Regions from separate parts of the Arthrobacter sp. 05T442 genome, predicted to be linked through region 2. Evidence: predicted binding sites of a transcription regulator. Region 2 holds the regulator's gene; each other region holds the start of a gene.
The links. The regulator HrcA, encoded in region 2, represses chaperone genes, less so after heat shock. The targets are predictions, from matches to a motif close to TTNGCACTCGNNNNNNNCGAGTGCNAA.
Positions count from the first base shown of each region.

Region 1: a site for HrcA is predicted at 1,228-1,254, ahead of AC1DES_RS02580 (FmdB family zinc ribbon protein). Genes of this name have one in related genera too.
Region 3: a site for HrcA is predicted at 1,039-1,065, ahead of groES (co-chaperone GroES). Genes of this name have one in related genera too.

Region 1 is NZ_JBFTKM010000001.1:549,479-552,748, reverse strand. It holds gene galU (UTP--glucose-1-phosphate uridylyltransferase GalU) at 1-343, opposite strand, end outside; gene AC1DES_RS02585 (5-formyltetrahydrofolate cyclo-ligase) at 440-1,063, shown strand; gene AC1DES_RS02580 (FmdB family zinc ribbon protein) at 1,330-1,581, shown strand; gene cpaB (Flp pilus assembly protein CpaB) at 1,739-2,644, shown strand; gene AC1DES_RS02570 (AAA family ATPase) at 2,938-3,270, opposite strand, start outside.
Region 2 is NZ_JBFTKM010000008.1:105,380-108,649, forward strand. It holds gene AC1DES_RS10110 (16S rRNA (uracil(1498)-N(3))-methyltransferase) at 1-152, opposite strand, end outside; gene dnaJ (molecular chaperone DnaJ) at 155-1,285, opposite strand; gene hrcA (heat-inducible transcriptional repressor HrcA) at 1,373-2,386, opposite strand; gene AC1DES_RS10125 (DUF3097 domain-containing protein) at 2,697-3,270, shown strand, end outside.
Region 3 is NZ_JBFTKM010000001.1:527,363-530,632, forward strand. It holds gene AC1DES_RS02495 (class I SAM-dependent methyltransferase) at 1-96, opposite strand, end outside; gene AC1DES_RS02500 (hypothetical protein) at 163-582, shown strand; gene groES (co-chaperone GroES) at 1,225-1,521, shown strand; gene groL (chaperonin GroEL) at 1,599-3,209, shown strand.

The sequences.
Region 1 (3,270 bases), on a different contig from region 2:
CCAGGCCCAGGGGATCGCCCTGGCGAACGTAGTGGATGTCGCCGAGGTTGCTGGCGGCCTGGATCGACTCCAGCTTGGCGGTGTCACCTTTGGCTTCCAGGGTGGCTTCCAGGGTGGGGACGCGGTCGAAGTGGTCCTCCAGCGCGCGCTTGTTGCGGCCCGTGATCATCAGGATGTCGTTGAGACCGACGTTGACGGCTTCCTCGACGACGTACTGGATAGCCGGCTTGTCAACGACGGGAAGCATTTCCTTGGGCATGGCCTTGGTGGCCGGCAGGAATCTGGTACCGAGGCCCGCGGCGGGGATGACGGCCTTGCGGACGGAAGCGTTGGATGTAGTCACTCGACTAATCTATCGGAGGTACCAATCATTCGGTAATCATTCAAGCTGCCGTCCCGGGCCCGGGGCCGCCGGCAGCAGGCGGAGGGACGAGCCGTTATGGCGTCAAAAGTAGACATTCGGTCCAGCCATAGGGTCCAACGCGCCGCCCTGCCGCCAGCAGCGCTCGAATCGGCCGCCACGGGCATAGCCCGCCGCGGTCTGGAGTGGGCAACCGGGTTGACAAGCGGCCACGCGGGAACGTTCGCGGTGTACCTCGGCGTAGGTTCCGAGCCGCCGACCCGGCCCCTCCTGACGGCCCTGCACGATGCCGGTCACAGCGTGCTGCTTCCGGTCTGCGAGCCCGGACTCGAACTGGCCTGGGTGTACTGGACCCCGGAGTCAGTGTTTGGGCGCAGCCGCTACGCGCCCATCCAGGAGCCGGCCGGGGAACGCCACGGGACCGAGGTCATGCGCCATGCCACGGGCGTGTTCGTGCCGGCCACCGCCGTCGACCTCTCCGGCAACAGGATCGGCCAGGGCGGCGGCTACTACGACAAGTTCCTGGCCGCCTTGGAGGGCATGCTTCCGCGGACTGCCAACTCGCCCGACGGCGGTCCGCTGCCGACCGCCGCGGTCGTGTACGAGTCGGAGGTGCTGCCCGCCGGCAGCATCCCCGCCGAGTCCTTCGACCGGAAGGTTTCTTTTGCCCTGACCCCGGCATCCCTAATCCGGCTGGGCTGATCCGGCTGGGCTGATCCGGCTGGGCTTGATTCCACCGGGGCGTGGCCATCGGGCCGTCGGCGGGGCCGATGGGAGGGGTGCGCGGGCGGGGTGCGCGGGCGGGGTCCGCGGGCGGGGTGCGCGGGCGGGGTCCGCGGGCGGGGTCCGCGGGCGGGGTGATAGAATTGGCACTCAGGCCCTGCGACTGCTAAAGGACGGGTTCCGGCAACGGACTCTCCGACTTGGCACCACGGGACCTGCTCGTTTGTCCCAGAGGAGGATTTCCAGTGCCCACGTATGCATACGCCTGCAAGGACTGCAGCCACGCCTTCGAGATCGTGCAGTCGTTCACCGACAGCACCCTGACGTCCTGCCCCGAGTGCCAGGGAACCCTGCGCAAAAAGTTCAACAGCGTGGGCGTCGTCTTCAAGGGATCGGGCTTCTACCGGACCGATTCCCGTGATGCCAAAGGCAGCACCGTATCGCCGGCTTCCGCGCCTGCTCCCGCGGCGGCACCTGCCCCCGCCGCCGCCAGCTAGTCTTCTGCCCGCATCGGGGTTTGACCTGCCAGGCTCCCCCGCTTAGCGCCACTCCGCCCCGCCGGCGTGTTGCCTTCCGGCACCGTGCGCGGGCTGCTTTTCCACATAGGCGTGCCGGCGTCTGACCCTTCACGCGGCTCGCGCGTAGCGTCGAGGCATGAAACCGTTCCCGTGCCTCGCGCCGCTTCCCGTGGGCCCCGTCGTCGGCCGCCCTCCCGGAGGGCACTCTGCCGTAATGAGCTCTCCCGAAGGGCACTTAATCCTTGGGAGCCCTCTCCCCGGGCGCTTCCTGCACGTGGCCTTTCGCACCGCTGCACGTCCACCTGGCGGTCGCTCCATGTCCGGCCGGCCTCACTCCGGGGCCCCGCTTCGCTCCAAGAGTCCCCGAAGTTCCAGGACGCTTCGCGGCCGTCCCCCGCACCGGCGTCTCGCAGGGTGGCTGAACCGGAACCGGCGGCTGGCGGTCCTGCTCCTCCTGTGCGTCGCCGCGGGTGTGACGGTGCAGCAGTTCACTCCAGTCCCCGCCGAGACAGTTGCGGTCTTCGCCGCGGCGGAGGATATTCCGGCGGGTAAGACGCTGGAACCGGGTGATGTCTCCAGCGTCAGCGTGCCGCCTGGCCTCGTTCCCGGGGGCAGCCTGAGGAGCGAAACAGAAGTCCTAGGGAGGCAGTTGGCCGTCGCGCTCCGAAAGGGCCAGCTTCTTACCGACTCCCAACTCATCGGTGCCGGGCTGCTGGCGGGCACCCGGCCCGGGTCGGCCGCCGTGCCTCTCCGAATGGCAGATCCGGCCTCGATCCAGCTGGTCTCTCCCGGACAGCTCATTAATGTGGTGTTGACCGGCGGCAACGGCTTCGAACAACCCTCACAGTCCCAGGTCCTGGCTGCAGCCGTCCCCGTGCTGTGGACGTCGGCACAGGGCGGCAAGGGCGCCCAGTGGCTGGCTTCCAGTGACGCTGACGGACTCATCGTCGTGGCAGCCGACGCTGACCAGGCCCGACGGCTCGCCGGCTCGTCCACCCAAGGAAAGCTGTTCTTCGTAATGGTTGGATCTGCCCCCGGCTAGCCGCGGACGCCCGTGCGGGCGTTGTCAGCAGGCGCAGTCAGCAGGCGCCTCAGGCAAGGCAACATCGCGCCCGATGCCGTCCGAGCTGACCCGCGGCGGGCCGACGATGTGGCGGCGCTCTGCCCCAGAGCGGCGGCGCTCTGCGGCCCTGTTCAGCCCCGCTGCGGGCCGCCGGTCCCAGCCGCCGGGGCGGCCCTGTTCAGCCCCGCTGCGGGCCGCCGGTCCCAGCCGCCGGGGCGGCCCTGTTCAGCCCCGCTGCGGGCCGCCGGTCCCAGCCGCCGGTGCGGCCCTGTTCAGCCCCAGTGCGGTGGCTTCTGTTCCTGCAGCCACGCGTCGTGGTCGTAGCTGCCCGGCTGGTCGCCCCAGCGCCGGGGGTCATCCTCGGCAGCCTTGTTCGGGAGAACCCCGCCGGACGTTGAGGCGTGCACCTCGGTGAGGCGGGTCTCCCGCGCGTGCCCTTCCTGCCCGGGGCCCGAATTCTCGTCGCCGGCGTACCCGCCGTCGTGATTGTCGCCGTCGTGATTGCTGTTGTCCTGGATGTCGCCGTCCGCACGCATGCCGCCGGTCTCCTCACTGCCTGTTACTGATTCCTGCTGGTGCGCGCTGTCCGGCCAGCCGGCCGCTGG
Region 2 (3,270 bases):
CCGGCGCCGTCGGCAATGTCCACGGACTCCCCGGCGGAAAGCCGCTTCACCGTGACGGCGTGGCGCGCCTCGGAGCCCTCGAGGACAAAGGTCGACCCGGGGACCTGCTGGTCCAGGGATCCTGCGGGGGTGAAGAAGACCGGGTTGCTCACCGCTACAGGTTACCGAGCCTGTCCCGCAGCTTCGCGAACACACCGCCGCTCGCGGCCAGCTTTCCGTCGGTGAACTGCTCGCCGCGCAGCTTGGCGAGCTGCCGCAGCAGGTCTTCCTGGGCGGTGTCGAGCTTACCGGGGGTATCCACCTGCAGGTGGACCTTGAGGTCCCCGCGGCCGTAGCCGCGCAGGTGCGTCACGCCGAGCCCGCGGAGGGTGATGACCTCCCCTGACTGGGTCCCGGCCTTGACGTCGATCTCCTGCGGCCCGTCGAAGGTGTCCAGGCTCAGCTCCGTGCCCAGGGCGGCGGCCGTCATCGGGATGTTGAGGCTGGCGTGCAGGTCGTCGCCGTCGCGGACGTAGGTGGCGTCGTTGTTGACGCGGATTTCGACGTAAAGGTCGCCCGGGGGGCCGCCGGCAGGGCCCGCCTCGCCCTGTCCGGACAACTGGATGCGGGTGCCCGTGGCTACACCGGCGGGAACCTTGACGGTCAGGGAACGGCGGCTGCGGATCCGGCCCTGGCCGTTGCACTCGTTGCAGGGGTCCTTGATGACGGTCCCGAAGCCCTCGCAGGAGCCGCAGGGGGCCGACGTCATGACCTGGCCGAGGATGGACCGGACAGCGCGCTGGACCTGTCCGGAGCCGCCGCAGATGTCGCAGCGTTCCGGGTGGCTGCCTGCGCGGCAGCAGGAGCCTTCACAGGTCGGGCACGTGACGGCAGTGTCAACCTCAAGCTTCCTGTTGACGCCGAACACGGCGTCACGGAGGTCGATCCGGACGCTGATGAGGGCGTCCTGGCCGCGGCGGACCCTGGACGCCGGGCCGCCCTGGCCGCCTCCGCCGCCGAAGAACGTGTCGAAGATGTCCTGGAAGGCGAACCCCTGGCCGGCGTAGCTGCCGCCGCCGAAGCCGTTGTCGGTGCCGTTCTCATTGCCGGTGGTGTCGTAGACCCGGCGTTTCTGCGGATCGGAGAGGACCTCGTACGCGTGGGTGACGGCCTTGAACCGGTCCGAGGCGTCCTCCCCCGGGTTCACATCCGGGTGCAGGGTTCGCGCCAGTTTGCGGTAAGCCTTCTTAATCTCTTCACCCGTTGCTTCGCGGGAGACTCCAAGAACGTCGTAATGGCTGCTCAAAGTTCGTATCTCTTCCTTGTAGTACTGCCTGTGGGGCAAGAAGTCTGGTGCCGAAGCCCGGGGGCCGGCTGTCGGTCAAATGGCCGGTCAGGGCCCGAGGATCCTCGAAAGGTAGCGGGCCACCGCGCGGACCGCGGCCATGGTGGTCGGATAATCCATCCGGGTGGGCCCCAGCACGCCGACCTTCGCTGTGGCGTCCGGGCCATACCCGGTGGCCACCACGGAAGCCTCGGCAAGCCCGTCGTAGGGGTTCTCACGTCCGATGCTCACGGTGACGCCGCGCGGATCCTCGGCCATTTCGCTGAGCAGCCGGAGCATCACCACCTGCTCCTCGAGTGCTTCCAGGACCGGGCCGATACTCAGCGGGAAATCCACGTTGGAGCGGGCAAGGTTGGCGGTGCCGGCCATGACCATGCGCTCTTCGCGGCCGCTCGTGGCGAGGGCCTCCAGGCCGCGGGCCAGGGCCTGGGCGGCGCCGCGCCGGACTGGCGGGCAGCTGGCGACGACGGCCTGCAGGGACTGGGGCAGCAGGTTCAGCGGCAGCCCCGACAGGATGCCCAGGAAGCGGGTACGCAGCTCCGAGAGCGCCTCGTCGGGGAGGTCCTGGCCGACGTCGATGACCCGCTGCTCGACCTTCCCGGTGTCCGCGATCAAAACCGCCAACACCTTCCTGGGTGCCAGCAGCACGAATTCGACGTGCCGGACCTTGGCGCGGCTGAGCAGCGGGTACTGCACGACGGCGACCTGGTTGGTCAGCTGCGACAGGAGCCGCACAGTCCGGTCAAGGACGTCGTCGAGGTCATCCGAGCCCTCGAGCAGCGCCTGGATGGCGCGGCGTTCCGCATGGGAGAGGGGCTTGACGGCCGAAATCTGGTCGACAAAGAGCCGGTAGCCCTTGTCCGTAGGGATTCTGCCTGAACTCGTGTGCGGTGCTGTGATGAGGCCCTCATCTTCCAGCGCCGCCATGTCGTTGCGGATCGTGGCGCTGGACACGCCAAGGTGGTGCCGTTCAACGAGCGCCTTGGAGCCAACGGGTTCACGCGAATGGACGTAGTCCTCCACGATTGCGCGCAGCACTTCGAGTTTGCGTGGTTCGCTCACGCTCCGCCTCCAATCGTCGGTCCAGTATCCGGTCTGGCGTGCGGCGCCTGCCCCGCGCCGCACCTGGCGGGCGGCCTACGGTTAGCACTCGACATGCCTAAGTGCTAACCAGTCTAATATGACTCGCCGCGTTGTTAGCATTGGATTCGCTCCAGGCGTTGCTCCCGGATCCGTGTTTCCGGGCACAGCGCTCCGGGCACGGGGGACGCAGCGGCCCTGGCAGCGCATCCCGTCGCGCGGCGTACGCCGCGCGTCCCCGGATGGTTTCACTGACCGCCGTACATTCCGAGTGCAAAGCAGTGTGTAAGAGATGTCGTACCAGAACTGGGGACCCCAGGACATGTCCGCCCCCGCCAAGACCCAACTGCCCGAGATCCCTGTGGAACGCGGCATGGTGCTCGAGGATGTGCAGTCCGGGTGGGTCGGGGCCGTCACCCGGGTCGAAAAGTCCGGCGGCATGCATGTTGTGGCGCTCGAGGATCGGCGGGGCAAGTCGAGGTCCTTCCGCCTGGGCTTCGGCTTCCTGCTGGAGGGCCAGCCCGTCCGGCTCATGCCGCCGGCTCCACGGGGTGCGGCACCGGGCGCCGGAGCAGGCCGCACGGCGTCGGGCTCGGTCCGTGTGGAGGGCCAGCGTGCGCAGGTGGCCAAGGCCAGCCGGATCTGGGTGGAAGGCAAGCACGACGCCGAACTCGTCGAGAAGGTCTGGGGCGACGATCTCCGGGTCGAGGGCATCGTGGTCGAGCCACTGCACGGCATTGATGACCTCACGGCAGCGGTTGCAGCGTTCCGGCCCGGCCCGGGGCGCCGGCTTGGAGTCCTGGTGGACCACCTCGTCCCTAATTCGAAGGAATCCAGGATTGCCGACGCCGTCATGGCCTCCCCCG
Region 3 (3,270 bases), on a different contig from region 2:
GGCGTCGTCCTCGCGGTAGGGGCCCAGCGACGCCAGCAGCTCCCAGCCCTCGGGGTTGAGGAGCGGGGCGATCTGTTCCTGCGGTGCGTCAGCCATGCCATCTAGCGTAGTTCAGCCGCCGTTCACCCGATGCGCCGGGCCAGGACGACTAGGCTTGACGGCATGGAAGACAGCGGAGCGGACGAGCGCGGCATTGACGTCACCACAGGGCAGTACGACGCCGATGAGGACCACCGGAACCATCAGGGGCTTGCCCGTTACGCCCGCCCGGCGCTGATAGCGGGCGGCATCATCGCGGTCGTCTGCATCGCCTTGCTGGTGATCATCTTTTTCCTGGATTCCTTCAACGCCACCATCTATTCCGTTGGCGGCAAGGACGTCAAGGACGCCACGGACGAGGCGCGTGCCATCCGCGACACCTATGCCGCGGCCCGGCTCGGCGGCGTCATCTTCCTCGTCGTCGGCCTCCTGCTCGCCGCCGCGGGCGGCCTGCTGCTGTACCGGCACCGGAACGATCAGGGGCGCATCATCGAGGAAGAAGACGGCGAAGACGTGGACTTCGAGGACCTCGCGGGGGAGTAGTCAGACGCCGGCAGCGCCTGGCGGACATGCTCATTCTTGGTATTCGACGAGGGGCATGTCCCTCCGGGCAGCGCGGACTTGTTGGACATGCCCTTCGTGCAGCGCCTGGAGTGGGCATGTCCTTCGTTCAGCGCCCGGAATGAGCATGTCCGCCGCACTTGTTGGGCATGTCCACCGCTCGGCGCGGGCAGCGAGCATGATGCCCGCGTGTCCACCGGCCGCAACGAACAATGGGCATGTCCCTCTGATCAGCTTGGGTCCGTCGCACAACCCTTTGTTCAGCCCGCATTCGTTGGGCATGTCTTTCGTTTGGCGCCTGGAATGAGCATGTCCCCCGGATTTGTTGGGCATGTCCATCGCTCGGCGCGGGCAGCGAGCATGATGCCCGCGTGTCCACCGGCCGCAACGAACAATGGGCATGTCCCGCTGGGGGAAGTGTTCACCGGGGACGAATTTCTGGCACTCGCCTTGACCGAGTGCTAACTACTTACATAGAGTCGTCATTAGCACTCTCCCTGGGAGGGTGCTAATACATGAAGCGCCACTTGCCCGGCGCGCTGCCGGCACCGCGACGACGGTCTGCACGCCAGGGCACCACCGCTTCATAGTCCACAAATTTGCTGACGAAAAGGAGAGGTCCGAGTGTCGGTCTCTATTAAGCCTCTTGAGGATCGTATTGTTGTCCGCCCGCTCGAAGCCGAGCAGACCACGGCTTCCGGCCTGGTTATCCCGGACTCCGCGCAGGAGAAGCCGCAGGAAGGCGAAGTTGTTGCAGTAGGCCCCGGCCGCTTTGACGACAACGGCAACCGCGTTCCCATTGACGTGGCCGTTGGCGACGTCGTCATTTACTCCAAGTACGGTGGAACCGAAGTCAAGACCGGCGGCACCGAGTACCTCGTGCTCTCCGCCCGCGACGTTCTGGCGATCGTCGTAAAGTAACTCTCTTGGACCCCGCGCCGCCGATCCCTCGTTTGACGGGTCAGTTGCGCGGGGTTCTGTCTTGAAAGGACAAAACCATGGCAAAGCAGCTCGCGTTTAACGACGCTGCCCGCCGGTCGCTTGAAGCCGGCATCGATAAGCTCGCCAACACGGTCAAGGTGACGCTGGGCCCGCGCGGCCGCAACGTCGTGCTGGACAAGAAGTGGGGTGCCCCCACGATCACCAACGATGGTGTGACCATCGCCCGTGAAATCGAACTGGACGACCCGTACGAGAACCTTGGCGCACAGCTGGCCAAGGAGGTCGCCACCAAGACCAACGATGTTGCCGGCGACGGCACCACCACCGCCACGGTGCTGGCTCAGGCACTGGTCAAGGAAGGCCTGCGCAACGTTGCGGCTGGCGCCGCCCCGGGCGAGATCAAGCGTGGCATCGAGGTCTCCGTCGAGGCCGTCGCCGCCCGACTGCTCGAAAACGCCCGCCCGGTTGAAGGCACGCAGGTTGCCAACGTGGCCTCCATCTCCGCGCAGAGCGACGAGGTCGGCGAGCTCCTGGCCGAAGCCTTCGGCAAGGTAGGCAAGGATGGTGTGATCACCATCGAGGAGTCCTCCACCACGCAGACCGAACTGGTTCTCACCGAGGGCATGCAGTTCGACAAGGGCTACCTGTCCCCGTACTTCGTCACCGACGCGGAACGCCAGGAAGCAGTACTCGAAGACGCCCTGATCCTGATCAACCAGGGCAAGATCTCCTCTGTGCAGGATTTCCTGCCGCTGCTGGAGAAGGCGCTGCAGAGCTCCAAGCCGCTCTTCATCATTGCCGAGGACGTCGAGGGCGAGGCCCTGTCCACACTGATCGTCAACCGCATCCGCGGCACCCTGAACGTCGTTGCCGTCAAGGCGCCGGGCTTCGGTGACCGCCGCAAGGCAATGCTGCAGGACATCGCCACCCTCACCGGTGCGCAGGTTGTCTCTCCGGAACTGGGCCTGAGCCTGGACACGGTCGGCCTTGAGGTGCTGGGTACCGCCCGGCGCATCACCGTCACGAAGGACAACACCACCATCGTCGACGGCGCCGGTTCTGCCGAGGACGTCGCAGCCCGGGTTGCGCAGCTGCGCGCCGAGCTGACCCGCACCGACTCGGACTGGGACAAGGAAAAGCTGCAGGAACGCCTGGCCAAGCTGGCCGGCGGCATCGGCGTGATCAAGGTCGGCGCTGCCACCGAGGTCGAGCTCAAGGAAAAGAAGCACCGCATCGAGGACGCCGTGTCCTCAACCCGTGCGGCCCTCGAAGAAGGCATCGTGGCCGGCGGCGGTTCCGCCCTCATCCACGCTCTGAAGGCCCTCGACGAGGATCCGGCCGTTCAGGCCCTCGAAGGTGACGCGGCTGCTGCCGTCGGCATCGTCCGCCGTGCGTTGACCCAGCCGCTGCGCTGGATCGCCCAGAACGCCGGTTTCGACGGCTACGTCGTCGTTGCCAAGGTCGCCGAGTCCGCCGTGAACCAGGGCTTCAACGCCAAGTCCGGCGTCTACGAGGACCTCATCGCGGCCGGCGTGATCGACCCCGTGAAGGTGACGCGTGCGGCCCTCCGCAACGCTGCCTCCATCGCGGCACTGGTTCTCACCACGGAAACGCTCGTGGTGGAGAAGCCGGCTGACGAGGACGAGCACGCGGGCCACAAGCACTAAGTTCGGCCCAGCGCAGGGGACGTCCCGGCATCTGAATTGCTCCAACCTTCGGGAAGCAGTT